One region of the Streptomyces sp. NPDC007901 genome, then DNA from elsewhere that is predicted to be linked to it. Evidence: predicted binding sites of a transcription regulator. Region 1 holds the regulator's gene; the other holds the start of a gene.
What was found. The regulator HrcA, encoded in region 1, represses chaperone genes, less so after heat shock. The targets are predictions, from matches to a motif close to TTNGCACTCNGNNNNNCNGAGTGCNAA.

Region 1 (15,262 bases):
CGGCGCCGGCGTGCACATCCTGGAGGGCTACGGCCTCACCGAGTCCTCGGCCGCGTCCTTCGTGAACCCCGGCGAGGCCTACCGCACGGGTACGGTCGGCAAGCCGCTGCCCGGCTGCGAGGTGCGGATCGCCGACGACGGCGAGATCCTGCTGCGCGGCCCCGGCATCATGCAGGGCTACCACGGCCTGCCCGAGAAGACCGCCGAGGTCCTGGAGAGCGACGGCTGGTTCCACACCGGTGACATCGGCGAGCTGTCCCCCGACGGCTATCTGCGGATCACCGATCGGAAGAAGGACCTCATCAAGACGTCCGGCGGCAAGTACATCGCGCCGGCCGAGGTCGAGGGACAGTTCAAGGCGGTCTGTCCGTACGTCTCCAACATCCTGGTGCACGGCGCCGACCGGAACTTCTGCACCGCCCTGATCGCCCTCGACGAGGTCGCGATCCTGGAGTGGGCCAAGGAGAACGGCCTGGGCGGCAAGTCCTACGCCGACGTGGTGGCCGCGCCGGCGACCGTCGAGATGGTCGACGGGTACGTCAAGGAGCTCAACACCGGGCTGCAGAAGTGGCAGACCATCAAGAAGTTCCGGCTGCTGCCCCGGGACCTCGACGTGGAGCACGGGGAGATCACGCCGAGCCTGAAGCTGAAGCGGCCGGTCGTGGAGCGGGAGTACAAGCACCTCATCGACGAGATGTACGCGGGGACCCGGGAGGCCTAGGGGCTCAGGGTCTGGCCGTAGGGCGCGGGTGCGTGGGGGCTGTTCGCGCAGCTCCCCGTGCCCCTTCCCGTCAGCGCGGCCTGCCGTGGCCCAGCAGTCGCCGCAGCTCCCTGGCTTCTTCTCTCAGCGTTGCCACATCGACAGGTTCCTCGCCGAGCCGGTCCTCCAGCACCGCCAGCCGTTTGCTCAGCTCGCTGAAATCCGCCTGTTCCCGTGCCAGCAGTGTCTGCAGCTGCTGGTTCTTCCGGTGCAGTTCCAGGAAGACGTTGACCTTCGCCCGCAGCACCCAAGGATCGAACGGCTTCGTCAGATAGTCGGCGGCGCCCGTCGCGTAGCCCCGGAACGCATACCCCGCCTCCTCCTCCGCTCCCGTCAGGAAGATGATCGGGACGTCTTTCGTCTGGTCGAGGCGTTTGATGTTCGCGGCCGTTTCGAAGCCGTCCATGCCCGGCATGCGGATGTCGAGCAGGACCACGGCGAAACGGCGCCGCAGCAGCGCCTTCATCGCCTCCTCGCCGGAACGCGCCCGTACGATCGGCTCGTTCAACGACGCCAGAACGGCCTCCAGCGCGATCAGGTTGTCCTCCATATCGTCGACCAGGAGGATGCCGGCACGCTCGTCAGGGATCATTGCTCGGTCCGTTCTTTGTCGGCCGTCTCGCCGTCCTCGGTGCCGTCGGGGTCCAGGAGCGCGCAGACGACGGTGAGCAGCCGGTCGACGTCGACCGGTTTGGGCACGTAGTCGTTGGCGCCGCGCGCGATGGACTTCTCCCGGTCGCCGGGCATGGCCTTCGCCGTGAGGGCGACGATCGGCAGGCCTGTCCAGCGGGGGGCGCGGCGGATCGCCGCGATGGTCTCGTAGCCGTCCATCTCCGGCATCATGATGTCCATCAGGACCAGTTCGACGTCCGGGTTGCGTTCCAGGGTCTCGATGCCCTCCCGGCCGTTCTCGGCGTACAGCACCGGCATGCCGACCCGCCCCAGGACGTGGGTGAGGGCGAACACGTTGCGGATGTCGTCGTCGATGATCAGGACGCGGCGGCCGGGGAGGATCCGGCCCGCGCGGCCCGTCTGCCAGGCCTCCAGCCTGGTCGGCACCGGCCAGGCGTCGTCGGTGTCGGGGGCGGTGGCCGGGGCGGGGTCGAGGACCGGCAGGGCGTGGTCCTTGGGGGTCGGGCCCGCCGCCGTGTGGCCGGGGCTGACGACCGGGACGTACAGCGTGAACGTCGAGCCCTTGCCCGGTTCGCTCTCCGCGACGATACGGCCGCCCAGCAGGCCCGCGATCTCCCGGCTGATGGACAGCCCGAGGCCGGTGCCGCCGTACTTGCGGTTGGTGGTGCCGTCGGCCTGCTGGAAGGCCTCGAAGATGACCGGGAGTTTCTCGGCGGCGATGCCGATGCCGGTGTCCGACACCTCGAAGGCGATCACCTCGTCGCTGTCGCGGACACAGTGGCGCTCGGAGTCCTTCTCCCGGGTCACCCGTAGTTCCACGCGTCCCTTGGCGGTGAACTTGATCGCGTTGGAGAGCAGGTTGCGCAGGATCTGCTGGAGGCGCTGTTCGTCGGAGTACATCTCTCGCGGTACGTCGTCGCCGACGGTCACCTCGAAGGCCAGGCCCCGGTCCAGGGTGAGCGGGCGGAAGGTCGCGTGGACGTAGTCGAGGAGTTTGATCAGGGGGAGGCGCTTGGGGCGTACGTCCATCCGGCCGGCCTCGATCTTCGACAGGTCCAGGATGTCGTTGATGAGCTGGAGGAGGTCCGAGCCGGAGCGGTGGATCGTCGTCGCGAACTGGACCTCCTGATCGGAGAGATGGCCGTCCGGGTTGTCGGACAGCAGTCGGGCCAGAATCAACAGGGAATTCAGCGGGGTGCGCAGTTCGTGCGACATGTTCGCCAGGAACTCCGACTTGTACTGGGACGACGTCGCCAACAGAGCCGCCTTCTCCTCCAGTTCCGCGTTCGAGCGCTGCAGCTCGGCCTGTTGTTTCTGCAGTTCGTCAGAACGTTCCTGGAGTTGCATCGCGAGCCGCTGCGACTCGCCGAGCAGGGACTCGGTGCGCGAGTTGGCGATGATCGTGTTGATCGCCACGCCGATGGTGTTGACGAACTGGTCGAAGAACGCCAGGTGGACGTCGGAGAAGCGGGAGAAGGAAGCCAGTTCGATCACGCCGAGGAGTTTGTCCTCGAAGAGGATCGGGATGATGACGATCGTGGTCGGGGCGGCCTCGCCCAGACCACTGTTGATCTTGATGTAGTCCGGCGGGGTCTCCTCCACGAGGATCCGCTGCTTCTCGCGGGCCGCCTGGTGGACCAGGCCGTGCACCGGGAGGCCGCCGGTCTCGACCGTCGCGCCCTGTGCCGAGCCGTATCCGGCGATGAACGCCAGTCCCTTCGCCGGTACGGCCGTGCGCACGGCGGCGCCGTCCTCGTCCGGGTCGGCCAGGAAGAACGCCCCGTACTGGGCGTTCACCAGCGGGGTCAGCTCGCGCAGGATCAGGTCGGCGACCTCCATCAGGTCGCGGTGGCCCTGCATCAGCGCGGCGAGGCGGGCCAGGTTGGACTCCAGCCAGTCCTTCGCGCGGGTCGTCTCGCGCAGGTTGGCCACCATCAGGTTGATGTTGTCCTTCAGTTCGGCGACCTCGCCCTGCGTCTCGACGGTGATCGAGCGGGACATGTCGCCCTGGGCCACGGCCGAGGCGACCTCGGCGATCGCGCGGACCTGGGTGGTGAGGTTGAGCGCGAGTTCGTTCACGTTCGTCGTGAGGCGTTTCCAGGTGCCGTACACGCCCTCCACGCGGGCCTGGCCGCCCAGCTGCCCCTCGGAGCCCACCTCGCGAGCCACCCGCGTCACCTCGGAGGAGAACGAGGACAGGGTGTCGACCATCGTGTTGATCGTCGTCTTGAGTTCGAGGATCTCGCCGCGCGCGTCCACGTCGATCTTCTTCGACAGGTCGCCCTGTGCCACGGCGGTCGCCACCTGAGCGATGTTCCGCACCTGGGAGGTCAGGTTGTCGGCCATGTAGTTGACGTTGTCGGTCAGGTCGCGCCAGACCCCGGAGACGCCGAGGACCTGTGCGCGGCCGCCCAGCCGGCCGTCGGTGCCGACCTCGCGGGCGACGCGGGTGACTTCGTCGGCGAAGGCCCGCAGCTGTTCCACCATCGTGTTGACGGTGTCCTTCAGTTCCAGGATCTCGCCGCGTGCGTCGACGGTGATCTTCTTGGAGAGGTCGCCGTTGGCGACGGCCGTCGTCACCTGGGCGATGTTGCGGACCTGCGAGGTCAGGTTCAGCGCCATGAAGTTGACGTTGTCGGTGAGGTCTTTCCAGACGCCGGAGACGCCCCGGACCTGCGCCTGACCGCCGAGGTTTCCTTCCGTGCCGACTTCGCGGGCGACGCGCGTGACTTCGTCGGCGAAGGCGGACAGCTGGTCCACCATCGTGTTGATCGTCGACTTCAGTTCAAGAATCTCGCCTTTCGCCTCCACGGTGATTTTCTTGCCGAGGTCGCCCTGGGCGACGGCGGTGGAGACGAGAGCGATGTTGCGGACCTGGGACGTCAGGTTGTCCGCCATGAAGTTGACGTTGTCGGTGAGGTCTTTCCAGACGCCCGACACGCCCCGGACCTGGGCCCGGCCGCCGAGGTTTCCTTCCGTGCCGACTTCGCGCGCGACGCGCGTGACTTCGTCGGCGAAGGCGGAGAGCTGGTCGACCATCGTGTTGATGGTTGATTTCAGTTCAAGAATTTCGCCCTGCGCGTCGACCATGATCTTCTGGCTGAGGTCGCCGTTGGCGACGGCCGTCGTCACCTGGGCGATGTTGCGGACCTGCGAGGTCAGGTTCGACGCCATGAAGTTGACGTTGTCGGTGAGGTCCTTCCAGACGCCCGACACACCCCGCACCTGGGCGCGGCCGCCCAGCTGGCCCTCCGTGCCGACCTCGCGGGCGACGCGGGTGACCTCGTCGGCGAACGCGGAGAGCTGGTCGACCATGGTGTTGACGGTCAGTTTCAGTTCCAGCAGTTCGCCGGTCGCCTCGATGGTGACCGTGCGGGTCAGGTCGCCGCGGGCCACCGCCGTCGTCACCAGGGCGATGTCGCGGACCTGTGCGGTCAGCCGGGACGCCATGGTGTTGACGGCCTCGGTCACGTCCCGCCAACTGCCCGACAGGCCCTGCACCTTGGCCCGGCCGCCGAGCCGCCCCTCGGTGCCGACCTCGCGCGCGACCCGGGTCACCTCGCCGGTGAACAGGGACAGCTGGTCGACCATCTTGTTCACCGCGCGGCCCAGCCGCCGCAGATCGCCGCGCAACTGCCGGCTGCCGTCGTGCAGATCGACCCGCTGGGTCAGATCGCCGCCGGCCACCGCGTCCAGCACACGCGTGGCGTTCGCCGCCGGGGCGACCAGGGCGTCGAGGACCTGGTTGACGTCGTTGACACGGGACGTCCAGGCGCCCTGGCCGGGACTCGCCGACAGCCGCTCGTCCAGGCGGCCGTGGCGCACCAGCTCCTGTTTCACGCGGCGCACATCGGTGTTGAAGTGGATGTTGCGGTCCATGATCTGGTTGAAGACGGCGGTGAGTTCGCCGACGATGCCCTCGCCCGTCTCCGGCACCTTGGTGAAGTCGCCGTCGCGGGCGGCGGTCATCGCGGCGAGCAGAGGGCGCAGTTCGGATGCTCGGAGTTGTTCCAGTTTCTGTCCGTCTTCGAGCACACGCGTAGCACTGTTCTCACTCATGGCGGCCCACTTCGGTAACTCGGTGCTTATGGGCGCAGTCAGTCTGTCACTCTGTCCGCATCGATCGGGATGTATTCGTCCGAACTGTTCGGGGAGCTGGACATGGGGGCCATACCCACGCAACGGGAGACCGCCTCCCGGGTCCGTGAGGCGCCTGCGCACGACGACGCGCCTGCGCACGACGACGCGCCTGCGCACGACGACGCGCCCGCGCACGAGAGTGCGGGCTTACGCGCGCAGGGGCGCGCGACTCTGCACGGAAGCCCCCTCGCACCCGGTTCCGCCCGCGCACTGGTGCGCGCCTCCCTCGACGAGTGGATCGACTGCGGACTGCTGGGCCGGGAGCGGCGGCGGGTCGCCGAGGACGCCCTGGTCGTCGTCAGCGAACTCGTCACCAACGCCGTGGTGCACGCCGGTACGGACGTCGAGGTCGACTGGTGGCTGGAACAGTACGCACCGGAGGAGGACGAGGAGCCGGCGTTCGTCGTCGAGGTCACCGACCACCACCCCTCTCGCGCCCCGCGTGACCACCCGGGCGATACGCCGTACGAGACGCCGGAGTTCGGGCGCGGGCTGCGGCTGGTCGCCTCGCTCGCCGAGTCCTGGGGGGTGACCTACCGCACCGGCGCCAAGTCGGTGTGGGCGCGGCTGACCGGCCGCGGCGGCACGCTCCCCGACGAGCAGGAGCTGAAGGTCGCCGAGATCCTCGCCCCCGAGCCGCCCGCCCACGCGGACGACTCCGCGCGCGCCTGCTCCCACCGCCCCGAACGCGACCAGGACTGGCTCAACCGGGGCGCGCTCACCTTCCTCGCCGAGGCCTCCGACCTGCTCGCCGGACAGCTCGACGAGAACCTGGTGGCCGCGCTCACCGGCCAGCTGATCGTGCCCCGGCTCGCCGACTGGTGCGCGGTGTGGCTGGAGGACGAGGCCACCGTCCGCGGCGGCTGGCGCGATCCCACCGGCGCGGGCGGCCCGCGGCTGGCCCGGGTCTGGCACGGCAGCGAGAACCGCATCGAGGAACTGCGCCGCGCCCTGGAGAAGGACCCGCCCTGCGCCAGGGACGGCTTACGGTCCGGGCCCGAGCCGTATCCCTGGCCCCGCGAGGCGCTCGGTCCGCAGGGCGCCCTCGGCTCGGCGCTCGCCTACCGGCTGATCGCGGGCGGCCGCCCGCTCGGCACGCTCGTCATCGGACGCTCCGGCCCCGACGGCTTCCCCGACGAGATCACCGGCCTGGTCGAGGACTTCGGCCGCCGGGTCGCCCTCGCCATCGGCGCGGCCCGCCAGTACGCCCGCCAGGCCACCATCAGCGCCGTACTCCAGCGCGGACTGCTGCCCGGCGCGGTCGCCGAGATCCCGGGGGTGCGCAGCGCGCTCGTCTACGAACCCTGCGACAAGGGCGGACCCAGCGGCGACTTCTACGACCTCTTCCCGGCCGGCGACGGCCGCTGGTGCTTCGCCGTCGGCGACGTCCAGGGCAAGGGCCCCGAGGCCGCCGTCGTGATCGGGCTCGCCCGGCCCTGGCTGCGCCTGCTCGCCCGCGAGGGCTACCGGGTCGCCGACGTCCTCGACCGCCTCAACCAGCTCCTCCTCGACGACGCCACCGAGGCCGCCGACGCCGCCGCCCGTGCCCTGGTCGCCGCCGGCGGCCGCCCGCTGCCGCCCGGCGACGGCCCGCAGACCCGCTTCCTGTCCCTCCTCTACGGCGAGCTCACCCCGCTGGAGGGCGGTGGGGTCCGCTGCACCCTCGCCTCCGCCGGGCACCCGCTGCCGCTGCTCCTCGGCCCCGACGGCGAGGTCAGTACCGCCGCCCGCCCGCAGACCCTGCTCGGGGTCATCGAGGACGAGACGTACACCAGCGAGACCGTCGAGCTCGCGCCCGGCCACAGCCTGCTGTGCGTCACCGACGGGGTCACCGAGCGCCGCTCCGGCACCCGCCAGTTCGACGACGGCGACGGGCTCGCGCGGGCGCTGGCGGGCTGCGCGGGGCTGAGCGCCGAGCTGATCGCCGAACGGATCAGACGGCTCGTCCACGAGTTCGGCGGCGGCCAGCCGGAGGACGACCTGGCGCTGCTCGTCCTCCAGGCGGAGTGACCGGCGGAGCAACCGGCGCCGTACGGGACAATGGAGGACATGCCTTCCGCACTCCCCGACGGCGAACCCGTCCCCGACGACGGCGCGCTCCCCGCTTCCGCGCTCGCCGGGGCCGCCGCCCGCCCCCTCGGGTTCTACCTGCACGTCCCCTACTGCGCGACCCGCTGCGGCTACTGCGACTTCAACACGTACACCGCGACCGAGCTGCGCGGCACCGGCGGTGTCCTCGCCTCCCGCGACAACTACGCGGACACGCTGATCGACGAGGTCAGGCAGGCCAGGAAGGTCCTCGGCGACGACCCGCGCGAGGTGCGGACCGTGTTCGTCGGGGGCGGTACGCCGACGCTGCTGGCCGCCGCCGATCTCGTACGGATGCTGGGCGCGATCCGCGACGAGTTCGGGCTCGCGGCCGACGCCGAGGTCACGACGGAGGCGAACCCGGAGTCCGTCGACCCGGCCTATCTGGCGGCCCTGCGGGAGGGCGGCTTCAACCGGATCTCCTTCGGCATGCAGAGCGCGAGGCAGCACGTGCTGCGGGTGCTCGACCGGACGCACACCCCCGGCCGCCCCGAGGCATGCGTCGCGGAGGCCCGCGCGGCCGGCTTCGAGCACGTCAACCTCGATCTGATCTACGGCACCCCGGGCGAGTCCGACGAGGACTGGCGGGCCTCCCTGGAGGCTGCGATCGGCGCCGGTCCGGACCATGTGTCGGCGTACGCGCTGATCGTCGAGGAGGGCACCCAGCTCGCCCGCCGGATCCGCCGGGGCGAGGTCCCGATGACCGACGACGACGTCCACGCCGACCGCTACCTGATCGCCGAGTCGGTGCTGACGGACGCGGGATTCGACTGGTACGAGGTGTCCAACTGGGCCACCTCGGAGGCGGCCCGATGCCTGCACAACGAGCTGTACTGGCGGGGCGCCGACTGGTGGGGCGCCGGGCCGGGGGCGCACTCCCACGTGGGCGGGGTGCGCTGGTGGAACGTCAAGCACCCGGGGGCGTACGCGGCGGCCCTGGCATCGGGGCGGTCGCCTGGCGCCGGACGCGAGCTCCTGACGGACGAGGACCGGCGGGTGGAGCGCATCCTCCTGGAACTGCGGCTGCGCGAGGGCGTGCCGCTGGCGCTGCTCAAGGAGGAGGGGCTCAAGGCGTCGCGCCGGGCCCTGTCGGACGGACTCCTGGAGCAGGGGGCCTACGACGAGGGGCGGGCCGTGCTGACACTGCGCGGGCGGCTGCTGGCGGACGCCGTGGTCAGGGACCTGGTGGACTGATCACTCCGGTGGGTGAACCGGGCGTCAGGCCCCACCGCCGCCCGTGACGAAGTCGATCAGTTCCTCCACCCGGCCCAGCAGCTCCGGCTCCAGGTCCTTGTAGGAGCCCACGCGCGCGAGGATCGCCTGCCACACCGCGCCCGTGTTCTCCGAGGGCCAGCCCAGCGCCCGGCACACGCCCGTCTTCCAGTCCTGGCCGTGCGGGACGCGCGGCCACGCCTCGATGCCCAGGGACGACGGTTTCACGGCCTCCCAGATGTCGATGTACGGGTGGCCGACGACCAGGGCGTGCTCGCTCGTCACCGACCGGGCGATGCGCCATTCCTTCGTGCCGGGGAGCAGATGGTCGACGAGGACGCCCAGGCGGGCGTCCGGGCCGGGGGCGAATTCGGCCACGATCGAGGGGAGGTCGTCGACGCCCTCCAGGTACTCCACGACCACGCCCTCGATGCGCAGGTCGTCGCCCCAGACCTTCTCGACCAGTTCCGCGTCGTGGCGGCCCTCCACGTAGATGCGGCCCGCGCGGGCGACACGCGCGCGGGCGCCGGGGACGGCGACCGAGCCGGAGGCGGTGCGGGACGGGCGTACCGGACCCCCGGACGCGGGCCGTACGAGGGTGACGACCTGCCCCTCCAGGAGGAAGCCGCGCGGCTCCAGCGGGAAGACGCGGTGCTTGCCGAAGCGGTCCTCCAGGGTGACCGTGCCCGCCTCGCAGCGGATCACCGCGCCGCAGAACCCGGTGCCGGGCTCCTCCACCACCAGACCGGGTTCGGCGGCCACCTCCGGCGCCGGTTTCGGCTTCTTCCACGGCGGGGTCAGGTCGGCGGAGTACTGGCGCATTCGGATGACGATAGGAGAAGCCGGACGGGTGCGCCTACGACACGCCGAAGCGGGCGGCCAGGGCGTCGCGCTGGGCCCGCACGAACGCCGCGTCGACCACCGCTCCGTGACCTGGGACGTACAGGGCGTCATCGCCGCCGAGCGACAGCAGGCGGTCCAGGGCCGCGGGCCAGCGCGACGGTACGGCATCGGGGCCGGCCTGGGGATCGCCGGACTCCTCCACCAGGTCGCCGCAGAAGACCACCGCCGGGTCGCCGGGGACGAGGACCGCGAGGTCGTGGGAGGTGTGGCCGGGGCCCACGTCGGCCAGCAGGGCCCGGCGGCCGTCGCCGAGGCCGAGGGTCCACTCGCCGGAGACCGGGCGGCGGGGGAGCGGGAGGGCGTCGGCCGCCTCCTCGGCCTCGGGGGCCGGGAGGCCGTTGCGGACCGCGTCCAGGCGCAGTGCCTCGCGGTCGTGGGCGAGGACGGCCTCCGCGCCCGCCGCCGCGTACAGGTCGGTGCCCGCGAAGGCGGGCGTGCCGAAGACGTGGTCGAAGTGGGGGTGGGTGAGCGCGAGATGGGTCACACGGCGCCCGGCCAGCCGCTGCGCCTCCGTACGCAACCGCGCGCCCTCCGCCAGGCTCGACCCGGCGTCCACCATCAGGGCCGCGCCCGCGCCGAGGACCAGCCCGGCCGTGCAGTCCCAGCCCGGCAGCCGGCAGCGGCCGACGCCTTCGGCCACCCGCTCCCACCCCAGCTCTTCCCAAGTCACCGTCATGCCGCGACGCTAGCCGTAGAACGTCACGGGTCCTGACCGACCTTGCCCAGTCAGTACCCGACGGCCGTACACTGGGCCGGGGATGTTGGCACTCGGGATCGCAGAGTGCCAGACGAAAGACCCGAAGGACCCGAAAGGCCGCGGGCACGACTTTCTGGAGGTGTGGCGCTGGATGCTGAGTGAACGCAGGCTTCAGGTATTGCGCGCCATCGTCCAGGACTATGTCGGCACCGAGGAACCGGTCGGGTCGAAGGCGCTGACCGAGCGGCACAACCTCGGGGTCTCCCCGGCGACCGTGCGCAACGACATGGCCGCCCTGGAGGACGAGGGGTACATCGCCCAGCCGCACACCAGCGCCGGGCGGATCCCGACCGACAAGGGCTACCGGCTGTTCGTCGACAAGCTCGCCGGTGTCAAGCCGATGAGCGCGCCCGAGCGGCGGGCGATCCAGAACTTCCTCGACGGCGCCGTCGACCTCGACGACGTCGTCGCGCGGACCGTGCGGCTGCTGGCGCAGCTGACGCGGCAGGTGGCGGTGGTGCAGTACCCGTCGCTGACGCGGTCCACCGTGCGGCACGTGGAGCTGCTGTCACTGGCTCCGGCCCGGCTGATGCTGGTGCTGATCACCGACACCGGGCGGGTCGAGCAGCGGATGGTCGACTGCCCGGCGCCGTTCGGGGAGACGTCGCTGGCGGATCTGCGGGCGCGGCTGAACAGCCGGGTCGCGGGGCGCCGGTTCTCGGACGTGCCCCGGCTGGTGGAGGATCTGCCGGACGCCTTCGACGCCGAGGACCGCGGCACGGTCTCGGCGGTGCTCTCCACCCTGCTGGAGACGCTCGTCGAGGAGAACGAGGAGCGGCTGGTGATCGGCGGCACCGCCAATCTCACCCGCTTCGGGCATGACTTTCCCCTCATGATCCGGCCCGTCCTGGAGGCATTGGAGGAACATGTCGTTCTTCTCAAACTCCTGGGCGAGGCCGGGGATTCGGGCATGACCGTACGCATCGGTCACGAGAACGCCTATGAGGGACTCAACTCCACGTCAGTGGTGTCGGTCGGTTACGGTTCGGGCGGCGAGGCACTCGCCAAACTCGGCGTGGTCGGACCGACCCGCATGGATTACCCGGGAACGATGGGAGCGGTACGAGCGGTGGCACGGTACGTCGGACAGATCCTGGCGGAGTCGTAAGTGGCCACGGACTACTACGCCGTTCTCGGCGTGCGCCGCGACGCGTCGCAGGAAGAGATCAAGAAGGCCTTCCGTCGGCTCGCGCGCGAGCTGCACCCGGACGTCAACCCGGACCCGAAGACCCAGGAGCGGTTCAAGGAGATCAACGCCGCTTACGAGGTGCTCTCGGACCCGCAGAAGAAGCAGGTCTACGACCTCGGCGGCGACCCGCTCTCGCAGGCGGGCGGCGGGGGCGCGGGCGGCTTCGGGGCCGGCGGCTTCGGGAACTTCTCCGACATCATGGACGCGTTCTTCGGTACGGCGTCGCAGCGCGGTCCGCGCTCGCGCACCCGCCGGGGCCAGGACGCCATGATCCGGATCGAGGTCGAGCTCGACGAGGCGGCCTTCGGCACGACCAAGGACATCCAGGTCGACACGGCGATCGTCTGCAACACCTGTAACGGTGAGGGCGCTGCGCCGGGCACCTCCGCTCAAACGTGTGACATGTGCCGGGGCCGTGGTGAGGTCTCGCAGGTGACGCGGTCCTTCCTCGGCCAGGTCATGACCTCCCGGCCCTGCCCGCAGTGCCAGGGCTTCGGGACCGTCGTGCCGACGCCGTGCCCCGAGTGCGCCGGTGACGGCCGGGTCCGCTCCCGGCGGACGCTGACCGTGAAGATCCCGGCCGGTGTCGACAACGGCACCCGGATCCAGCTCGCCGGTGAGGGCGAGGTCGGGCCCGGCGGCGGTCCCGCCGGTGACCTGTACGTCGAGATCCACGAGCTGCCGCACTCCACGTTCCAGCGGCGCGGCGACGATCTGCACTGCACGGTGACGATCCCGATGACGGCGGCCTCGCTCGGCACGAAGGTGCCGCTGGAGACCCTGGACGGCATGGAGGAGGTCGACATCCGGCCCGGCACCCAGTCCGGCCAGTCGATCCCGCTGCACGGGCGCGGTGTCACGCATCTGCGGGGCGGCGGCCGGGGCGACCTGATCGTCCACGTCGAGGTGCAGACCCCGACCAAGCTGGACCCCGAGCAGGAACGCCTCCTGCGCGAGCTGGCGAAGCTGCGCGGCGAGGAGCGGCCCACGGGGCAGTTCCAGCCGGGGCAGCAGGGCCTGTTCAGCCGGCTGAAGGACGCGTTCAACGGGCGTTGACGGGGGCGCCCGCAGCGGGTCGCGGAGGGGCCGTGCCGCCGCGATATGTGGCATGTGCCAAAGAGGCGGCCCGATTCGGTCTTGTTCGGAGGACGTGACAACATGCCGTCATGTCCTCCGCACTGACCGATCTCTTCCCCTTTCCGATCGTGCAGGCCCCCATGGCCGGCGGGGTCTCCGTCCCGCAGCTGGCCGCCGCCGTGTCCGAGGCGGGCGGGCTGGGGTTCCTTGCCGCCGGGTACAAGACCGCCGACGGGATGTACCAGGAGATCAAGCAACTGCGAGGGCTGACCGGCCGCCCTTTCGGGGTCAACCTCTTCATGCCCCAGCCGGAGTATGCGGAGTCCGGCGCCGTGGAGCTCTACGCACACCAGCTGGCCGGTGAGGCCGCCTGGTACGAGACCGAGCTCGGTGACCCGGACAGCGGCCGGGACGACGGGTACGACGCGAAGCTCGCCGTACTCCTCGACAACCCGGTGGCCGTCGTCTCCTTCCACTTCGGTGTGCCGACCCGCGAGGTACTGGACTCCCTGCGCCGCGCCGGAACCCTCACCCTGGTCACCGCGACCACCGCCGAGGAGGCCCTCGCCGTCGAGCGGGCCGGGGCGGACGCGGTGATCGCGCAGGGCGTCGAGGCCGGCGGGCACCAGGGCACCCACCGGGACATCGCCGAGAACGACGGAGCCGGGATCGGACTGCTGTCGCTGATCGGCCAGATACGGGAGACCGTGGGCATCCCGGTGGTCGCCGCCGGCGGGATCATGCGCGGCAGCCAGATCGCCGCCGTCCTCGCGGCGGGCGCGAGCGCCGCCCAGCTCGGTACGGCCTTCCTCGCCACCCCCGAGTCCGGCGCCGCCGACATCCACAAGCAGGCGCTGACCAACCCCCTGTTCGTCCGCACGGAACTGACCCGGGCCTTCTCCGGGCGGCCCGCCCGCGGTCTCGTCAACCGCTTCCTGCGCGAGCACGGGCCGTACGCGCCCGCCGCCTATCCCGAGGTCCACCACCTCACCTCCCCGCTGCGCAAGGCCGCCGCCAAGGCCGGGGACGCGCAGGGCATGGCCCTGTGGTCCGGGCAGGGGCACCGGATGGCCCGGGAGCTGCCTGCCGGGCAGCTGGTGGAGACCCTCGCGGAGGAACTCGCCGCCGCGTCGACAGCGTTGTCGACCAAGGCGGAGACCAAGAGGGGAGACGGGCGATGACTGCCCCCGTGTTCGTGCTGGACCCGCTCGTCGTACCCGACTTCTCCGGCGGCGAGGTCGTCCTGGACGGTCCCGAAGGACGGCACGCGGTCTCCGTGAAGCGGCTGCAGCCCGGTGAGGACGTCATCCTCACCGACGGGCGCGGACGCTGGATCGAGGGCGTCGTGCGGGCCGCCGAGGGCAAGGACCGGCTGGTGGTGACGGACCTGGAGAGCGTCCACGAGGAGCCCCTCCCGCAGCCCCGTATCACCGTCGTCCAGGCCCTCCCCAAGGGCGACCGCGGCGAGGTCGCCGTGGAGACCATGACCGAGGTCGGCGTCGACGCGATCGTGCCCTGGCAGGCCGCCCGCTGCGTCACCCAGTGGCGGGGCGAGCGGGGGCTCAAGTCGCTCGCGAAGTGGCGGGGCACCGCCCGCGAGGCCGGCAAGCAGTCCCGCCGGGTCCGGTTCCCGGAGGTCGCGGACGCGGCGAGCACCAAGCAGGTTGCCGCACTTCTCGCCAAAGCCGACCTCGCCGCCGTCCTGCACTCCGACTTCGAGCACGGCAGCACACCGCTGGCCACCGCCGACCTGCCCGCCACGGGCGAGATCGTGCTGGTCGTCGGGCCCGAAGGAGGCGTCGCCCGGGACGAGGTGGCGCTCTTCGAGGAGGCGGGTGCGAAGACGTACACCCTGGGGCCTAGCGTGATGCGTACATCGACCGCCGGGACGGCCGCCGCGGCCCTGTTGCTCGGCCGCACCGGCCGGTGGTCCTGACCCGCGCGACACCCTGGGGGACACGCCGTGGAACTCGCCCAAGTCCGGCTCCTGGTCACCGACTTCGCCGCCTGCTATCACTTCTACGCCGAGGTGCTCGGGCTGAAGCCGCAGTCGGGGGCGAGCGAGGGACCGTACGAGAAGTTCAGTCCGCACGCCGGGTCCGCGGGGATCGCCCTGCAGGACCGGACGATGATGGCCGAGGTGCTGGGCGAGCTGGGGGACACCGCCACCGGGCACCGGTCGCTGGTGGTGCTGCGTGTCGACGATCTCGACGCCTACTGCGAGCAGATCGTCGCGCGCGGCGCGGTCCTGGTGCAAGGACCCGCGCCCATGACGGAACGCATGCGGGTCGCTCACCTCAAGGACCCCGAGGGGAACCTGGTGGAACTGCAGGAATGGCTGCTGCTGCGCACCTGAAGGGTGACGGCTGCGAACACGTGAGTGGCCGTATGCCCCCTACCGTCACGGGCCCGGCGGTGGGAGGCTGCCCTCCATGGGGGCATTGAGCCGGATTCGGCGGCGGCCGCGCGGGACCAGGGTGGCGGCCGTGGCGGGGCTCGCGGT
Region 2 (15,262 bases), on a different contig from region 1:
GGGTGCCGCTCGGCCCGGTGTTCGCCTGCGAGGAGTGTTTCGGCCCGCTCGAGATCGCGTACGACTACTCGGCCTACGACACCGAGGAGCTGCGGAAGCAGATCGAGGCGGGACCCGCGAACATCTGGCGTTACGCCCCGCTGCTGCCGGTCCCGGCCGACGTGGCGACCAAGCCCAACATCAACCCCGGCTGGACCAAGCTCGTCCAGGCCGACAACCTGGCCAAGGAGCTGGGTGTCACCGGCGGCCTGTACGTGAAGGACGACTCCGGCAACCCGACGCACTCCTTCAAGGACCGCGTCGTCGCCCAGGCCGTCGAGGCCGCCCGCGCCTTCGGCTACACCACCCTCTCCTGCTCCTCCACCGGCAACCTGGCCGGCGCGGTCGGCGCCGCCGCCGCCCGGGCCGGCTTCCGCTCCTGCGTGTTCATCCCGCACGACCTGGAGCAGGGCAAGGTCGTCATGGCCGCGATCTACGGCGGCGAGCTCGTCGGCATCGAGGGCAACTACGACGACGTGAACCGCTTCTGCTCCGAGCTGATCGGCGACCCGGCCGGCGAGGGCTGGGGCTTCGTCAACGTCAACCTGCGGCCGTACTACGCGGAGGGCTCGAAGACCCTGGCGTACGAGATCTGCGAGCAGCTCGGCTGGCAGCTCCCGGACCAGCTGGTCATCCCGATCGCCTCCGGCTCGCAGCTCACCAAGGTCGACAAGGGGCTGCAGGAGCTGATCAAGCTCGGGCTCGTCGAGGACAAGCCGTACAAGATCTTCGGTGCGCAGGCCGAGGGCTGCTCGCCGGTGTCGGTGGCCTTCAAGGGCGGCCACGACGTGGTGCGGCCGCAGAAGCCGAACACCATCGCCAAGTCCCTCGCCATCGGCAACCCGGCCGACGGTCCCTACGTCCTCGACATCGCCCGTCGTACGGGTGGTGCGGTGGAGGACGTCACCGACGAGCAGGTCGTCGACGCGATCAAGCTGCTCGCGCGGACCGAGGGGATCTTCGCGGAGACCGCCGGCGGAGTGACGGTTGGAGTCACCAAGAAGCTCATTGAGAATGGGCTCATCGATCCCTCGAAGTCGGTCGTTGTACTCAACACCGGTGATGGGCTGAAGACGCTGGACGCGGTGGCGGGTACGGGTCTTACCGCGACCATTCGCCCGAATCTCGAGTCTTTCCACGAGGCCGGGCTCGCCTGAGTCCCCGAGAAATAGGGCGCTGCCCTGACCGGAGGTTTAAAGCCGTGAGCGTCACTGTTCGCATCCCCACCATCCTGCGCACCTACACCGGTGGCCAGGCCGAAGTCAGTGCCGAAGGTGCCACCCTCGGCGAGGTCCTCACCGACCTGGAGAAGAACCACACGGGAATCGCCGCCCGCGTTCTCGACGACCAGGGCAAGCTGCGCCGGTTCGTCAATGTGTACGTCAATGACGACGACGTGCGCTTCGAGCAGGGACTGGAGACCGCCACCCCGGACGGGGTCGGCGTCTCCATCATCCCGGCCGTCGCGGGCGGCTGACCGATTCCGCTGCCCCGCTGACCTGCTGACCTGATGGCCGTATGACCGAACATTACCTTCGGTAATACCCATCACCGAGTGTTCATCTGATTGCCCCCTCCGTGAGAGAAGCGGAGGGGGCAATTCTGTGTGGTTGAGCGCGGTAGAGTTGGGGAACGCGGTCCCGATCTCCAGGTCGGGAGCCCCGTATTCGATACCGCGAGCCCGACAAGAAGTGGCCAAAGTGTGCGGGTTCTTTGCGGCTTTTGCGGCTTATCTGGGGCCCGACTTGCCCTGAATTCGGCCGAATTCTTGCTACATTCCGGACCCTTCCCGTCCAGAATTCTCGTCCGATTGACCTGTTGCAGACGGCAGTTGGACAGATACATTCAGCCGCGGTCGACGCGTTCCGGCGCACGCCCCCAACCATTGGGGGGTGAGGTCTGACCCGGATCCGCGAAGTGTGGATCTGTGCAAGGGCCAGTAATAGGGGAGTTAGGCATGGCTCAGGGCACCGTCAAGTGGTTCAACGCGGAGAAGGGGTACGGCTTCATCGCGGTCGACGGTGGTGCGGATGTTTTCGTCCACTACAGCGCGATCCAGATGGACGGGTACCGCACCCTGGAAGAGGGTCAGCGAGTCGATTTCGAGATCTCGCAGGGCCAGAAGGGGCCGCAGGCGGACATGGTCCGGCTGGCGACCGGCTGAAGCACGCGCCGACTGACAGCGACGTTCTTCTGTACATCTTCGAAGGGCTCGTGCCTCCCGGGGTACGGGCCCTTCGGCATGCCCCGGGCCCGTCCGCGCCCCGCCCGTGCCCGCCCGGGTTCCTCCCTCCAGTCCCCGGGAGGCGCTTGCACTCGCCTACCCCGAGTGCTAATCATTGGCGTTAGCACTCTGAAGGTGAGAGTGACAAAGAAGGACCGGGTCGGTGAGGCCCGCGGGCCGGGTGGGGCAAGGAACCCACGGGTCGGCGAGCCGTCCGTCGCGGGCGCGGGCGCGGTCCTGAAGACTCACCCCCAGTCCTGGAGGGACCACTTCACATGGCCAAGATCATCGCGTTCGACGAGGAGGCGCGGCGCGGCCTCGAGCGCGGCATGAACCAGCTCGCGGACGCCGTCAAGGTGACGCTCGGCCCCAAGGGCCGCAACGTCGTCCTCGAGAAGAAGTGGGGCGCCCCCACGATCACCAACGATGGTGTCTCCATCGCCAAGGAGATCGAGCTCGAGGACCCGTACGAGAAGATCGGCGCCGAGCTGGTCAAGGAAGTCGCCAAGAAGACGGACGACGTCGCCGGTGACGGTACGACCACCGCGACCGTGCTCGCCCAGGCCCTGGTCAAGGAAGGCCTGCGCAACGTAGCCGCCGGCGCCAACCCGATGGCCCTCAAGCGCGGTATCGAGAAGGCCGTCGAGGCCGTCTCCGGTGCCCTGCTCGAGCAGGCGAAGGATGTCGAGACCAAGGAGCAGATCGCTTCGACGGCCTCCATCTCCGCCGCCGACACCCAGATCGGCGAGCTCATCGCCGAGGCCATGGACAAGGTCGGCAAGGAAGGCGTCATCACCGTCGAGGAGTCCCAGACCTTCGGTCTGGAGCTGGAGCTCACCGAGGGTATGCGCTTCGACAAGGGCTACATCTCGGCGTACTTCGCCACCGACATGGAGCGTATGGAGGCGTCCCTCGACGACCCGTACATCCTGATCGCCAACTCGAAGATCGGCTCCGTCAAGGACCTGCTCCCGCTCCTGGAGAAGGTCATGCAGTCGGGCAAGCCGCTGCTGATCATCGCCGAGGACGTCGAGGGCGAGGCCCTGTCGACCCTGGTCGTCAACAAGATCCGCGGCACCTTCAAGTCCGTCGCCGTCAAGGCCCCGGGCTTCGGCGACCGCCGCAAGGCGATGCTGAACGACATCGCCATCCTCACCGGCGGCGAGGTCATCTCCGAGGAGGTCGGTCTCAAGCTCGAGAACACGACCCTCGACCTGCTGGGCAAGGCCCGCAAGGTGGTCATCACCAAGGACGAGACCACCATCGTCGACGGCGCCGGCTCCTCCGAGCAGGTGCAGGGCCGGGTCAACCAGATCCGCGCCGAGATCGAGCAGTCCGACTCGGACTACGACCGCGAGAAGCTCCAGGAGCGCCTGGCCAAGCTCGCCGGTGGCGTCGCCGTCATCAAGGCCGGTGCCGCGACCGAGGTCGAGCTCAAGGAGCGCAAGCACCGCATCGAGGACGCCGTCCGCAACGCGAAGGCGGCCGTCGAGGAGGGCATCGTCGCCGGTGGTGGCGTGGCGCTCATCCAGGCCTCCTCCGTCTTCGAGAAGCTGGACCTCGAAGGTGACGAGGCGACCGGCGCCAACGCCGTGAAGCTCGCCCTGGAGGCCCCGCTCAAGCAGATCGCCGTCAACGGTGGTCTCGAGGGTGGCGTCGTCGTCGAGAAGGTCCGCAACCTCCAGGTCGGCCACGGCCTGAACGCCGCGACCGGCGAGTACGTCGACATGATCGCCGAGGGCATCATCGACCCGGCGAAGGTGACCCGCTCTGCCCTGCAGAACGCCGCCTCCATCGCCGCGCTGTTCCTCACCACCGAGGCCGTCATCGCCGACAAGCCGGAGAAGGCCGCCGCGGCCGCCCCGGGCGGCATGCCGGGCGGTGACATGGACTTCTGAGCCTGACGGCTCGGCAGCTCCGACGCAGCACCGAGGGCGGCACCCCTTGCCACACGGCGGGGGGTGCCGCCCTTCGGCGTTCCCGCGCCGGGTTCGCGCCGGGGCGCTGCGGCATGATGACCGCGGTGGACACCGAGATACTGGTAGACGTATGGCGGCGGCTCCTCGCCGACCCGCACACGTCCTGGGAGCTGTTCGAGCACGGCACCTGTGTCGTGCTGACCGCTCCCGACGGAGACCTCGCCGCACAAGCCACCGGGATCCTGCGGGAGTTCGGCCCGGTGCACGCCGGATCCCCGGCGGGGGACTTCGGGGTGATCGACCCCAAGGACGTCGAGGGGTGGGTCGTCACCGGGCATCACGGCGACGTCCTCACCTACGTCGGCCCCGCCGAACCCCGCGACCCGTCGCAGCTCGCCGTCGGTCTGCACGGACGGACCAAACGCCACGCGGACGCCACCGCACCGAACGTCGTCCACGTCGAGGACAACAGGAGCTGAGGCGCAGGTCGCCCGCCGGCTCGCCCGGGGCCCGTGTCCCGGGTCACACCGCGTTCGGGTGGTTGCCGGGAATGCGTACGTCCGGGCAGGTCGTTGTGCACGGAGGTGCACTCGATGCGTGTGCACATACCGACTGGTATACGGCCAAGGTATACGACCCACTCCCGAGGAGCCCTCCACGTGACCGTCACCATGCCCCCCGCCTCCCGCGCGGCCGAGATCCTCTCCCGTCCCATCGCCCTCAACGGGCTCACGGTCCCCAACCGGATCGTGATGGCGCCGATGACCCGCCAGTTCAGCCCCGGCGGTGTCCCCGGTGAGGACGTGGTCTCGTACTACTCCCGCCGGGCCGCCGCCGGTGTCGGTCTGATCGTCACCGAGGGGACGTACGTCGGTCACGACTCGGCCGGGCAGAGCAGCCGTATCCCGCGGTTCCACGGCGAGGAGCAGCTGGCGGGCTGGGCGAAGGTCGCCGAGGGGGTGCACGCGGCCGGCGGCACGATCGTCCCGCAGCTGTGGCACATCGGCATGGTCCGCAAGCAGGGCCAGCCGCCGTTCGCGGACGCCCCCGCCGTCGGCCCCTCCGGCATCCGCCTGGACGGCACCGAGGGTGAGGGCAAGGCGATGACCTCGCAGGACCTGGACGACGTCATCCGCGCGTTCGCCGAGGCCGCGGCCGACGCCGAGCGCATCGGCTTCGACGGCGTCGAGCTGCACGGCGCCCACGGCTACCTGCTCGACCAGTTCCTGTGGGCGGGCACCAACCGCCGCACCGACGCGTACGGCGGCGACCCGGTCGCCCGCACGAAGTTCGCGGCCGAGATCGTGGCGGCCGTACGGGACTCCGTCTCCGCCGACTTCCCCGTCATCTTCCGCTACTCGCAGTGGAAGTCCGACAACTACGACGCCCGTCTCGCCGAGACCCCCGAGGAGCTGGAGGCGATCCTGACCCCGCTGGCCGCCGCCGGCGTCGACGTCTTCCACGCCTCCACCCGCCGCTACTGGCTCCCCGAGTTCGAGGGCTCCGACCTCAACCTGGCCGGCTGGACCAAGAAGCTCACCGGAAAGCCCACCATCACCGTCGGCTCGGTCGGCCTCGACGGCGACTTCATCAAGGGCTTCCAGGGCGAGGGCTCCCCGGTCAAGGGCATCGACGACCTCCTCGACAGCCTGGAGCGCGACGAGTACGACTTGGTCGCCGTCGGCCGCGCCCTCCTCCAGGACCCCGAGTGGGCGTCGAAGGTCCTCGCGGGCCGCACGGACGAGCTGGCGTCGTACGACGCGGCGGCGCTCAAGACCCTGAGCTGACCCGGGTCCGTCCGCCCTCGGTTCCGCCGGCGACCAGCCGGCGGAACCGAGGGCGAACGCGTACGGCACGAGAAGCAGGAGCGCGGGGTGGGGCACTTCCCTGGCAGGACGGCCCCCATGGCACCGGTGTCCTCGGACATGCGCTTGTTCATCCCACCACCAGGACCACCGAACCCACCGCCTGCACCGGCACGGACGGAATCCCGAACAGCAGCGCGGTGTTCCACGCCGTACCGTTGCGCGTCTCGCTATCTAGGTGTGTGGCGCCGGCCCTCGTGCCGCCGCTGACCGACTGCTTCGCCACGCCTGTCACCAGCGTCAGGCCTCTGCGATCCGTATGAGGGAGCCTCTCATCCGCCCCGCGAACGCCCAGACGGCCACGGGCAACACGGACGACATCAGCAGCGTGGATCCGATGATCCCCGTGTTCGTGTGCGGCAGAAGCACTGCGGAATCTCCCTGGAGCAGGTGGCTGGCGGCGCCCATGGCCGCGAAGGGCGACGGCGGGCCCCGTCATCCGGTGCGAAGCTGTGCCGGCCCGCTGCCCCCGCCATTACCGTCGTCCCCATGAGCCACCCCTCCCGCCCGGCCACCCCCGCCGATCTCGATGCCGTCGTGTCCACCCTGACCAGTGCCTTCCTCCAGGACCCGGTGTGGGGTCCGGTCTTCCCCGACGAGGTGCGGCGGGCCGGGCAGATGGGGGAGTTGTGGCGGGTGTACGCCCGTGCCGCGCTGCGGTATCCGTGGACGTTCGTGACGCCGGGCGTGGAGGCGGTGGCCGTCTGGATTCCGCCGGGCGGTGTCGAGCTGACCGAGGAGGAGGAGCGTGAGCGGGGCGAGGCGATGGAGAAGGTCGCCGGGGCCGAGGTGGCGCGGGCCGTCGAGGAGACGGAAGCGAGCTTCGGGGCCGCCCATCCGGAGGAGCCCTTCTACCATCTGACCATCCTCGGCACCCGCACCGACCACCGGGGCAAGGGGCTCGGCATGGCGCTGCTGTCCGACACGCTGGCCCGGCTCGACGCCATCGGCGCGAACGCGTATCTGGAGTCCACGAACCCCGCCAACGACCGCCGTTACGAGAGCGTGGGCTTCGTCCCGCGGGGCGAGATCGTCACGCCGGGCGGCCGGACCGTGACCACGATGTGGCGCCCGGCTCGCTGACCGCCGCCCTGTCCGGCGTCTAGTCTCCGGGAGATGAGGATCCTGCATCTCTCCGACACCCACCTGGACCGCACCGACGCCCCCAACAGACGCGGCGTCAACGCCACCGCGTCCCTGCGCCTGATGCTCGACGAACTCCGGCATCTCCAGGGCCTCGACGCGGTCGTCGTCACCGGTGACCTCGCCGACGACGGCGCGGTGGAGGCGTACACGACCCTGCGCACCCTGATCGGCGCGTACGCGCAAGTCCGGAACATCCCCGTCCTCTACACCACCGGCAACCACGACGAGCGCGAGGCGTTCGCGAAGGTGCTGGGCAGCGGGCATCTGGCGGCCGACGGTACCGACCGTGCGGAGTCGTCCTTCGACGCGCCGGAGCGGGCCGCCGTCAGCACGGTCGGCGGCCGGCGCTTCGTCACCCTGGACTCGCTCGTACCGGGGAAGGTCCACGGCCGCCTGGGCCAGGCCCAGTTGGAGTGGCTGCGCGAGGTGCTGCGCACCCCGGCCTTGCGGGGCACGGTGCTCGCCTTCCACCATCCGCCGTTCGCCCTCGGCCTCTCGGCGACCCAGCAGGCCTTCGGGCTCCGTGACCCCGGCGACCTGGCGGCGGTGATCCGGGGGAGTGACGTACGGGTGATCCTCACCGGCCACTACCACCTCCAGCTCTTCGGTCTGCTGGAGTCGGTGCCGGTGTGGGTGACGCCGGGGGTCGTCAACCGGATCGACCTGACCGTGGCGGCCGGGGGCGAGCGGGCGGTGCGCGGGGCGTCTGCCTCGCTGGTGGAGCTGGACGGCCCGGCGAGCCCGATGTTCCACACCTTCCACGCGCGGGATCCGCAGGCCCACGAGACGGTGTACGAGATCGACGAGGAGCGGGCCCGGGCGTTCGTCGCCGAGCACGGCTGAGGGGTCGTAGCCGCTCCTCCACTCCCGAGCAGTCGTTTTGTCGCAGGTCAGCGCGATTCTCCTGGAATTAACTTGCTTAACTCAATCAATCGACTTAAGCTTGCTTAAGTCAAGCAGTCAAAGACTCCGCTCATCGAGCCCGTCCGATGGAGGCCAGCCCCCATGTCCGACGCCCTCACCCGACCCGCCGCGGCGGGAACATCCGCCCCGCCGCGGCCGAACGCCGTGGTGGCGGTGCTGGCCCTGGCCGGGATCGTCGTCTCGCTGATGCAGACCCTGGTCATCCCGATCGTCCCGGAGCTGCCCACCCTGCTGCACGCCTCGGCCTCGGACACCGTCTGGGCCGTCACCGCCACCCTTCTGGCCGCCGCGGTGGCCACCCCGGTCGTCGGCCGCCTCGGCGACATGATCGGCAAGCGGCGCATGCTCCTGACCAGCATCGTGCTCCTGGTCTCCGGTTCGGTCGTCTGCGCCCTCGCCGACTCCCTGGTCCCGATGATCATCGGCCGTACGCTGCAGGGCCTCGCGGCCGCCGTCGTCCCGCTCGGCATCAGCATCATGCGGGACGCGCTGCCCGCCGACCGGCTGGCCGGCTCCACCGCCCTGATGAGCGCCTCGCTCGGGGTCGGCGGCGCGCTGGGCCTGCCCGCCGCCGCGTTCATCGCCGACAAGTGGGACTGGCACATCCTGTTCTGGACCTCGGCCGCCCTGGGCGCCGTCGCCTTCGCGCTGGTGCTGCTGATCGTGCCCGAGTCCAAGGTCCGCACCGGCGGCCGCTTCGACCTCGCCGGAGCGCTCGGCCTGTCCGCCGGTCTGGTCGCGCTGCTGCTCGCCGTCTCCAAGGGCGCCACCTGGGGCTGGACCTCCGGCACCACCCTCGGCCTGGGCACCGCCGCCGTCGTGATCCTGCTCGCCTGGGGCTTCTGGGAGCTGCGCTCCCGGCAGCCGCTGGTCGACCTCCGTACGACCGCCAAGCCGCAGGTCCTCTTCACCAACCTCGCCTCGGTCGCCCTCGGCTTCTCGATGTTCGCGATGTCCCTGGTCCTGCCGCAGCTGCTCCAGCTGCCCGAGCAGACCGGCTACGGCCTCGGCAAGTCCATGCTCACCGTCGGCCTGGTGCTCGCCCCGCAGGGCCTGGTGATGATGGTCATGTCCGCCGCCTCCGCCAAGCTCACCCAGGCCAAGGGCCCCAAGGTCACCCTGATGATCGGCGCCCTGATCGTGGCCTCTGGCTACGCCCTGAACATCGTCCTGATGTCCGAGGTCTGGCACCTCATCCTGGTCTCCTGCATCATCGGCGCCGGCGTCGGCTTCACCTACGGCGCCCTGCCCGCCCTGATCATGGGCGCCGTGGACCCGTCGGAGACGGCCGCGGCCAACAGCCTCAACACCCTGATGCGTTCCCTCGGCACCAGCTTCGCCAGCGCCATCGCCGGCGTCATCCTGTCCCAGATGACCACGGACTTCGGCGGCCACGCCCTGGCCTCGGAGAACGGCTTCAAGGTCGTCATGGCCATCGGCGCCGGAGCCGCACTGCTCGCCTTCCTCGTCGCCACGTTCATCCCACGCCAGAAGGCGGCCGCGGTGGCCGCGACGGACGGCGACCGCGAGGTCGAGTCGGTCGGCGCGGAGGCGTAACCGGGCAGTTGGCGATCCGCCGGGCGGCTTTCACCCCATCGGGTGAGGGCCGCCCGGCACTTCCGTCCACCCCCACCCGTTTCACGAGTAACCGGCAACCGATCGATCTCCCCCAGCTGGAGCGCCCCGAAGGGGGCGCGGGGCTGTGTCCGATATGCGGCTCCGCCGCGTGGGCGCGAGCAACCAGCCACGACCCGTAGTCGACGACCCACACCAGCCGAACCGCCAACCAGCCGAACCGCCAACCAGCCGAACCGCCAACCATCCAAACCGCCCCGCCTGAAGCGCCCTGAAAGGGGCGCGGGGAACTGCGCGAGCAACCCCACACGACCCGCGGTCGAAGGAACCACCTCAGCTCACCCCCCACACACCACCCGCCCCAATAAAGCGAGCGACGATGACGACGACCAACCCCCCTGAGTCGGCTCACTCCGACCGCCCGGTCGCCCGGACGACCACCGGTACCGTCCGCGGCCGCCGGGAAGACGGCCTCGCGGTCTTCCGGGGCATACCGTTCGCCGAGCCCCCGGTGGGCGAGCTGAGGTTCGCCGCCCCACGCCCGGCACGCTCATGGGACGGCACGCGGGACGCGTACGCCTTCGGGCCGCCGCCCCCGCAGGAGCCGGGCATGACGGCCACGGGCGCGAGCCCGGAGGCCCCGGAGGGCGACGACTGGCTGACGGTGAACGTGTGGACCCCCGACCCGGACCCGGCTGCCCGCCGCCCGGTGATGGTGTGGATCTACGGCGGCGCCTACAAACTGGGCCACTCCGGCAGCCCCGGCTACGACGCCCAGCACATCGCGCGGGACGGCGACGTGGTGGTGGTCTCCCTCAACTACCGCGTCGGCATGGAGGGTTTCGCCCAGATCGAGGGGGCGCCCGCCAACCGCGGCCTCCTGGACCAGGTCGCGGCGCTGGAGTGGGTGCGGGAGAACATCACGGCGTTCGGCGGCGACCCCGATCAGGTCACGGTCTTCGGCGAGTCCGCGGGCGCCGGTTCGGTCGCCTCCCTGCTGGCGATGCCGAGGGCGCGGGGCCTGTTCCGGCGGGCGATCGCCCAGAGCGTCCCCGGCACGTTCTTCTCCCTCGACCTGGCCGAGGACATCGGCAGGGCCCTCGCCGCCGAGGCCGGCCTGCGCCCCACGGTGGCCGACCTGGCGACGGTCGACCCGCGCCGGTTGCCGGACGCCGGGCAGGCGCTCAGCGCCAAGATGCTCCAGCACCTGGACCGCTGGGGCCGGATCGCGCCCACGGTCACCCCGTTCTCCCCGGTGGTCGACGGGGACGTCCTGCCCACCACCCCCTGGCAGGCGCTGGCCTCCGGCTCCGCCCGGGACGTGGACCTCCTCGTGGGCCACAACCGCGACGAGTACCGCCTCTTCCTGGTCATGGGCGGGATGTACGGCAAGGTCACGGAGGAGCAGGCGACCGGCGCACTGCGCCTGTTCGCACCGGGTGGCGAGGCGGGGGAGCGGGCCTACCGCGCGGCCTTCCCCGAGGCGTCGCCGACCGAGCTGTACGAACGGGTGCAGACCGACTGGCTGTTCGCCATGCCGTCCCTGCGCCTGGCGGAGACGCAGACCGCAGGCGGCGGCCGGGCCCACCTCTACGAACTGACCTGGGGCGCCCCCGGCAACGGCGGCATCCTGGGCGCCTGCCACGGCCTGGACATCCCGCTGCTCTTCGGCACGTTCGAGGCGGACCTCGCCAACCTCCTCTGGGCGGGCGCCGGTGTCACCCCCGAGGCCGAGGCCCTGTCCAGCCGCTTCCGCACGGCCTGGACCTCCTTCGCGACCACCGGCGACCCGGGCTGGCCGGCGTATGACCCCGAGGCCCGCTCCACCCAGGTCCTGGACACGCACCCGACCGTGACGGCGTACCCGGAGGAGAGGACCCGGCAGCTCTGGGAGGGGTACGACTTCACGCCGTCGCCGTTGCTCGGCTGACCGACCGGGTCCGGAGGGCGTTTGGCGGAGGCACTGCGCCTGCTGGGGAGGGACCCGGAGCGCCGGCCGACGGGCGGGTGAGGGCGGGGGGCCGGGCCGGACGTCACCCCGTCCCCGTCGCGGCCGCCGTCGCTCAGCTGATCCGTTTCTCGAACCAGTGGTGGGCGTAGGGCTCGTCGTTGAAGGCGGGGACCTCCTGGAAGCCGAAGGAGTGGTAGAGGGTGATCGCGCTGCTGAGGGTCTTGTTGGTGTCCAGGCGCAGGGTGTCGTAGCCGTGCCGGGCGGCCTGCGCCTCCAGCTCGGTCAGGAAGCGGCGGGCGAGGCCGAGGCGGCGGGCCCGGGGGGCCACCCACATGCGCTTGATCTCGGCGGGAGCCCCGGCCGGCAGCTTCACACCGGCACAGCCGATGGGTTCGCCGTGCAGCCGGGCGACCAGGAACAGGCCGTGCGGCGGGCGGAGTTCGCCCGCGTCGGGCAGCAGGCTGCGCGCGGGATCGAAGCCGGTGTCGAAGCGCTCCTGCAGCTCGGCGAAGTAGGCGAGGAGGCAGTGCCGGGCGTCGGGGTGGTCGGGGTCGACGACGTCCAGGGCGACCGTCCCGGCGGTCAGCAGCCGGTCGACCTCGGCCATGGCCGCGACCAGCCGGGCGCGCTGGGCGGCGTTGAGCGGTTCGAGGAGGGAGGCGGCCAGCTCGTCGCTGCTCTTATCGAGCAGCTCGCGCTCCGCCAGCCCCTTCTCCGTGAGCCGCACGGTGCGGACCCGCCGGTCCTGGGGCTGCGGCTCCACGGTCACCAGACCCGCGCTCTCCAGGGAACGCAGCAGCCGGCTGACGTACCCGGAATCGAGTCCGAGCCGCTCCCGCAGCCGCCGTACGTCCTGACCCTGCCCACCGATCTCCCAGAGCAGCCGGGCCTCGCCGATCGGCCGGTCGCGGCCCAGATAGCGGTCGTGGAGCACGCCCACGCGCTCGGTGACGGTGCGGTTGAACCGTCGCACCTGCTCGATCTCTGTAGCATCCATTCTCTGACTCTAGTCAGAGAATGCTGATCGGGTAAGGGGAGGCCGGCCGCTAGAGGTTGCCGAGGGGCTCGATGTCCACCTGCACGGGGGTGCCCCAGACCCGGAGCACCTCGTAGTCGGTGAACTCGTGCACCAGCCGGTAGGCCATCGCCGGCCGGGATCCGCGCCGCTGGGCCGCGATGTACAGCTCGGCCTCGCGCCGGTCGCGGCGAGGGGTGCCGCACAGCTCCCAATCCCGCCCGTTCCACGCTTCCGGCAGCCACCGCTGCTGGGGCTGCGGCCGGTCGGCCCGCACCCCGTACCGGGACATGGCGGGCCCGGCAGCCTCCTCCCGCACCGGCCGCGGCCCGCTCCCGAACTCCGACCGCCGTGCCGCCCGCCGCCGCGTCTCGCAGAGCAGGCACAGGTCAGGGGCGCTCTCGTCCACGGGGCCCTGCGGGTGCTCGGCGCACCGGGTGGTGGGCGCGGCCGCGCTGACGCTCTCCTCCAGCAGGTCCAGGGCGCGCCGCAGGTCGTCCTTCACCTCGTGCAGCTTGGCGTCGGGTGTCGTCGCCGACAGGGCCTCCCCGTGCTCGCCGAGCAGACGAAGGGCACGGCCCAGGGCGGTCAGCTGGGAGTGGTTCATGCCGACCAGGGTCGCACGCGGCGCTGACAACGCGGCGGTGAGCTCAGTCGGCGTAGTCCTTGAGCTCTTCGGTGTCCAGGGTGAAGGCGAGGGGGTCGGGAAGTTCGACCGGAGTTCCCCAGGGGTGGGAGGCGATCTGCTGGTAGCGGCCGTCCTTGGGCTCGCTGTGGACGACGACGGTGTCGTTGTCGCGGTCGATGAGCAGGTACACGGGGATGTCGACGGCCGCGTAGCCGACGGGCTTGTCGATGCGGTCCCGTCGGTCGGTGTCGCGGTCGTGAGAGGTGATCTCCACGGCCATGAGGATGCCCTCCGACGCCGACCACTCGCCGTGCCCCTTGAAGTGGCCCTTGCGGGCGACGGCTCCGTCCGTGCGGGCGCGACCCTTCCGGTACGCCTCGGCCTTGACGCCGGACTCGCCATAGACGCGGAGGTCAGGACGATGCTGCATGCACTGCTCCTGCAACCAGATGAAGATCTCCCGGTGATTGCCGTCCGGCATGGCTTTGACGACTACCTTTCCATCGACGTACTCAAGCCGGACCGTCTCGGGGGCGGCGGCGGCCAGTTCCTCGAACTCCTCGACGTCGAGCGGGCCGTGTCGCACGCACAGGCGGCCGCCGAGGAACTCCAGCCGGTTCCGCAGCTCCTTCGGAGCCCTGCGGACGAGTTCCTCGAAGTCCTCGACGGACATCTGCGGGCGTTCTCCGGTCTCAGGGGTCATGGCGTCGCCTCCTCCCCTCCATCGTGCCTTGGGGTGGCGTCGTCGGAACGTAGGAGCCGTCATGCGGGTGTCCTCTCTCGTCGTTCGTTCATCGCGCCACGGATCTCCGCGACGCGGGACCGGACCTCGGGAGCTGACAGGGGCGTGTTGTGGCTGCTGGGGGCGCGCTCGCCCCGGCACGCGCCGCAGAGGCCGCCCGGCAGGGCTTCCGGGCGGCCCGGGGCGCCGCACTTCGCGCACTCCAGGATCCGCAGCGGAGGCCGGGCGGGCGGTCGTACCGGCTCCGGCGGGAGTTTGTCGGTGAGGCGTTTGCGGAGGAGGGCGGCCGGGTGGTGGACGGGAGACGGGAGACCGCTGGTCAGCGCGTGGAGCACGTACTCGTCGCTCGCCCCCCCGTGCGAACCACTCCGCCAGCAGCGGGGCGAGGGCCGCGCAGTCGGCCTGGGAGAGGGAGAGAGCCGGGGCGGTACGGCCGAGGGCGGCCAGCAGGATGTGGGCGCGGGAGCGGGTCGGGCGCGGTGGCTGCTCCGGTTCCGGTACGTCGCCTCGCGTGAACGCCGCCCACCAGTCATCGTCGCGTGCGCTGCGGGACCACCACGAACGGGTGATCCAGCGTGGGCTGCCCGTCCCGGCGAGATGTTCCCGGCCCCGCCTCAAGTGGCCTGCCTCCTGAAGCCGGTTGAGGGCGGTGCGGAGGGCGCACTGCCCGTACGGGAGGTGCTTGGCCAGCGTTTTCACGGAGATGTCGGCGCCGTCGGGGAGGCGGTCGACGTACGCGGCGATGGCGGCTTCGCGGGGCGGGAGGTGGGCGAAGTCGTGTGTGGTGCGGCGGGGTTGGTCCGACGCGGAGCGCTTTCCGTAGCCGGGGTTGGCCATGGGGTGCGGGGTGACGTGCGTGGACGGGAGGGCAGCACTAAGCTGGCTGTCAGCCATGGGATCGCTGTTTCCGATCTCGTTGGTCAAGCCCCCGCAGGTGTTGCTAGCGCCTGACGGGGGCTGTTCTGTTCGTTATGCGGGCACGCTAGACGATCGTGACTGTGCGTGGCAAACCGAACGCGTGGCGTCAACTCGCGGGGTGGGAGGGTGGGTTGAGGCCCTTCGACCATTCCTTGAAAAGAGGGCTCGGGGCTGGGGGCTTGAGCCTCGGGCGTCAGTCCTTGATGCCCCGCACGAAGGCCGACCAGGCCTCCGGCCGGAACGTGAGCTTCGGGCCATGGGGGGCCGTCTTGGAGTCGCGGACGGGGATGAGGGTGGGGTGGTCGACGGCAACTTC

Region 2: the regulator HrcA is predicted to act here: its motif matches at 2,349-2,375, upstream of groL (chaperonin GroEL).

Annotation. Positions count from the first base shown of each region.
Region 1 covers NZ_JBIBKW010000034.1:39,781-55,042, reverse strand. The annotation lists gene ACFZDK_RS51560 (AMP-binding protein) at 1-721, shown strand, start outside; gene ACFZDK_RS51555 (response regulator) at 792-1,352, opposite strand; gene ACFZDK_RS51550 (HAMP domain-containing protein) at 1,349-5,452, opposite strand; gene ACFZDK_RS51545 (SpoIIE family protein phosphatase) at 5,555-7,543, shown strand; gene hemW (radical SAM family heme chaperone HemW) at 7,583-8,815, shown strand; gene ACFZDK_RS51535 (DUF3097 family protein) at 8,840-9,655, opposite strand; gene ACFZDK_RS51530 (MBL fold metallo-hydrolase) at 9,690-10,412, opposite strand; gene hrcA (heat-inducible transcriptional repressor HrcA) at 10,585-11,601, shown strand; gene dnaJ (molecular chaperone DnaJ) at 11,602-12,738, shown strand; gene ACFZDK_RS51515 (nitronate monooxygenase) at 12,849-13,940, shown strand; gene ACFZDK_RS51510 (16S rRNA (uracil(1498)-N(3))-methyltransferase) at 13,937-14,695, shown strand; gene ACFZDK_RS51505 (VOC family protein) at 14,723-15,115, shown strand; gene ACFZDK_RS51500 (hypothetical protein) at 15,192-15,262, shown strand, end outside.
Region 2 covers NZ_JBIBKW010000007.1:308,633-323,894, reverse strand. The annotation lists gene thrC (threonine synthase) at 1-1,196, shown strand, start outside; gene ACFZDK_RS24365 (MoaD/ThiS family protein) at 1,241-1,516, shown strand; gene ACFZDK_RS24360 (cold-shock protein) at 1,997-2,203, shown strand; gene groL (chaperonin GroEL) at 2,539-4,161, shown strand; gene ACFZDK_RS24350 (hypothetical protein) at 4,278-4,661, shown strand; gene ACFZDK_RS24345 (NADH:flavin oxidoreductase) at 4,842-5,969, shown strand; gene ACFZDK_RS24340 (hypothetical protein) at 6,118-6,273, opposite strand; gene ACFZDK_RS24335 (GNAT family N-acetyltransferase) at 6,537-7,130, shown strand; gene ACFZDK_RS24330 (metallophosphoesterase) at 7,164-8,036, shown strand; gene ACFZDK_RS24325 (MFS transporter) at 8,199-9,674, shown strand; gene ACFZDK_RS24320 (carboxylesterase family protein) at 10,072-11,622, shown strand; gene ACFZDK_RS24315 (GNAT family N-acetyltransferase) at 11,756-12,640, opposite strand; gene ACFZDK_RS24310 (hypothetical protein) at 12,690-13,265, opposite strand; gene ACFZDK_RS24305 (Uma2 family endonuclease) at 13,309-13,989, opposite strand; partial or broken gene ACFZDK_RS24300 (hypothetical protein) at 14,049-14,865, opposite strand; gene ACFZDK_RS24295 (DUF397 domain-containing protein) at 15,140-15,262, opposite strand, start outside.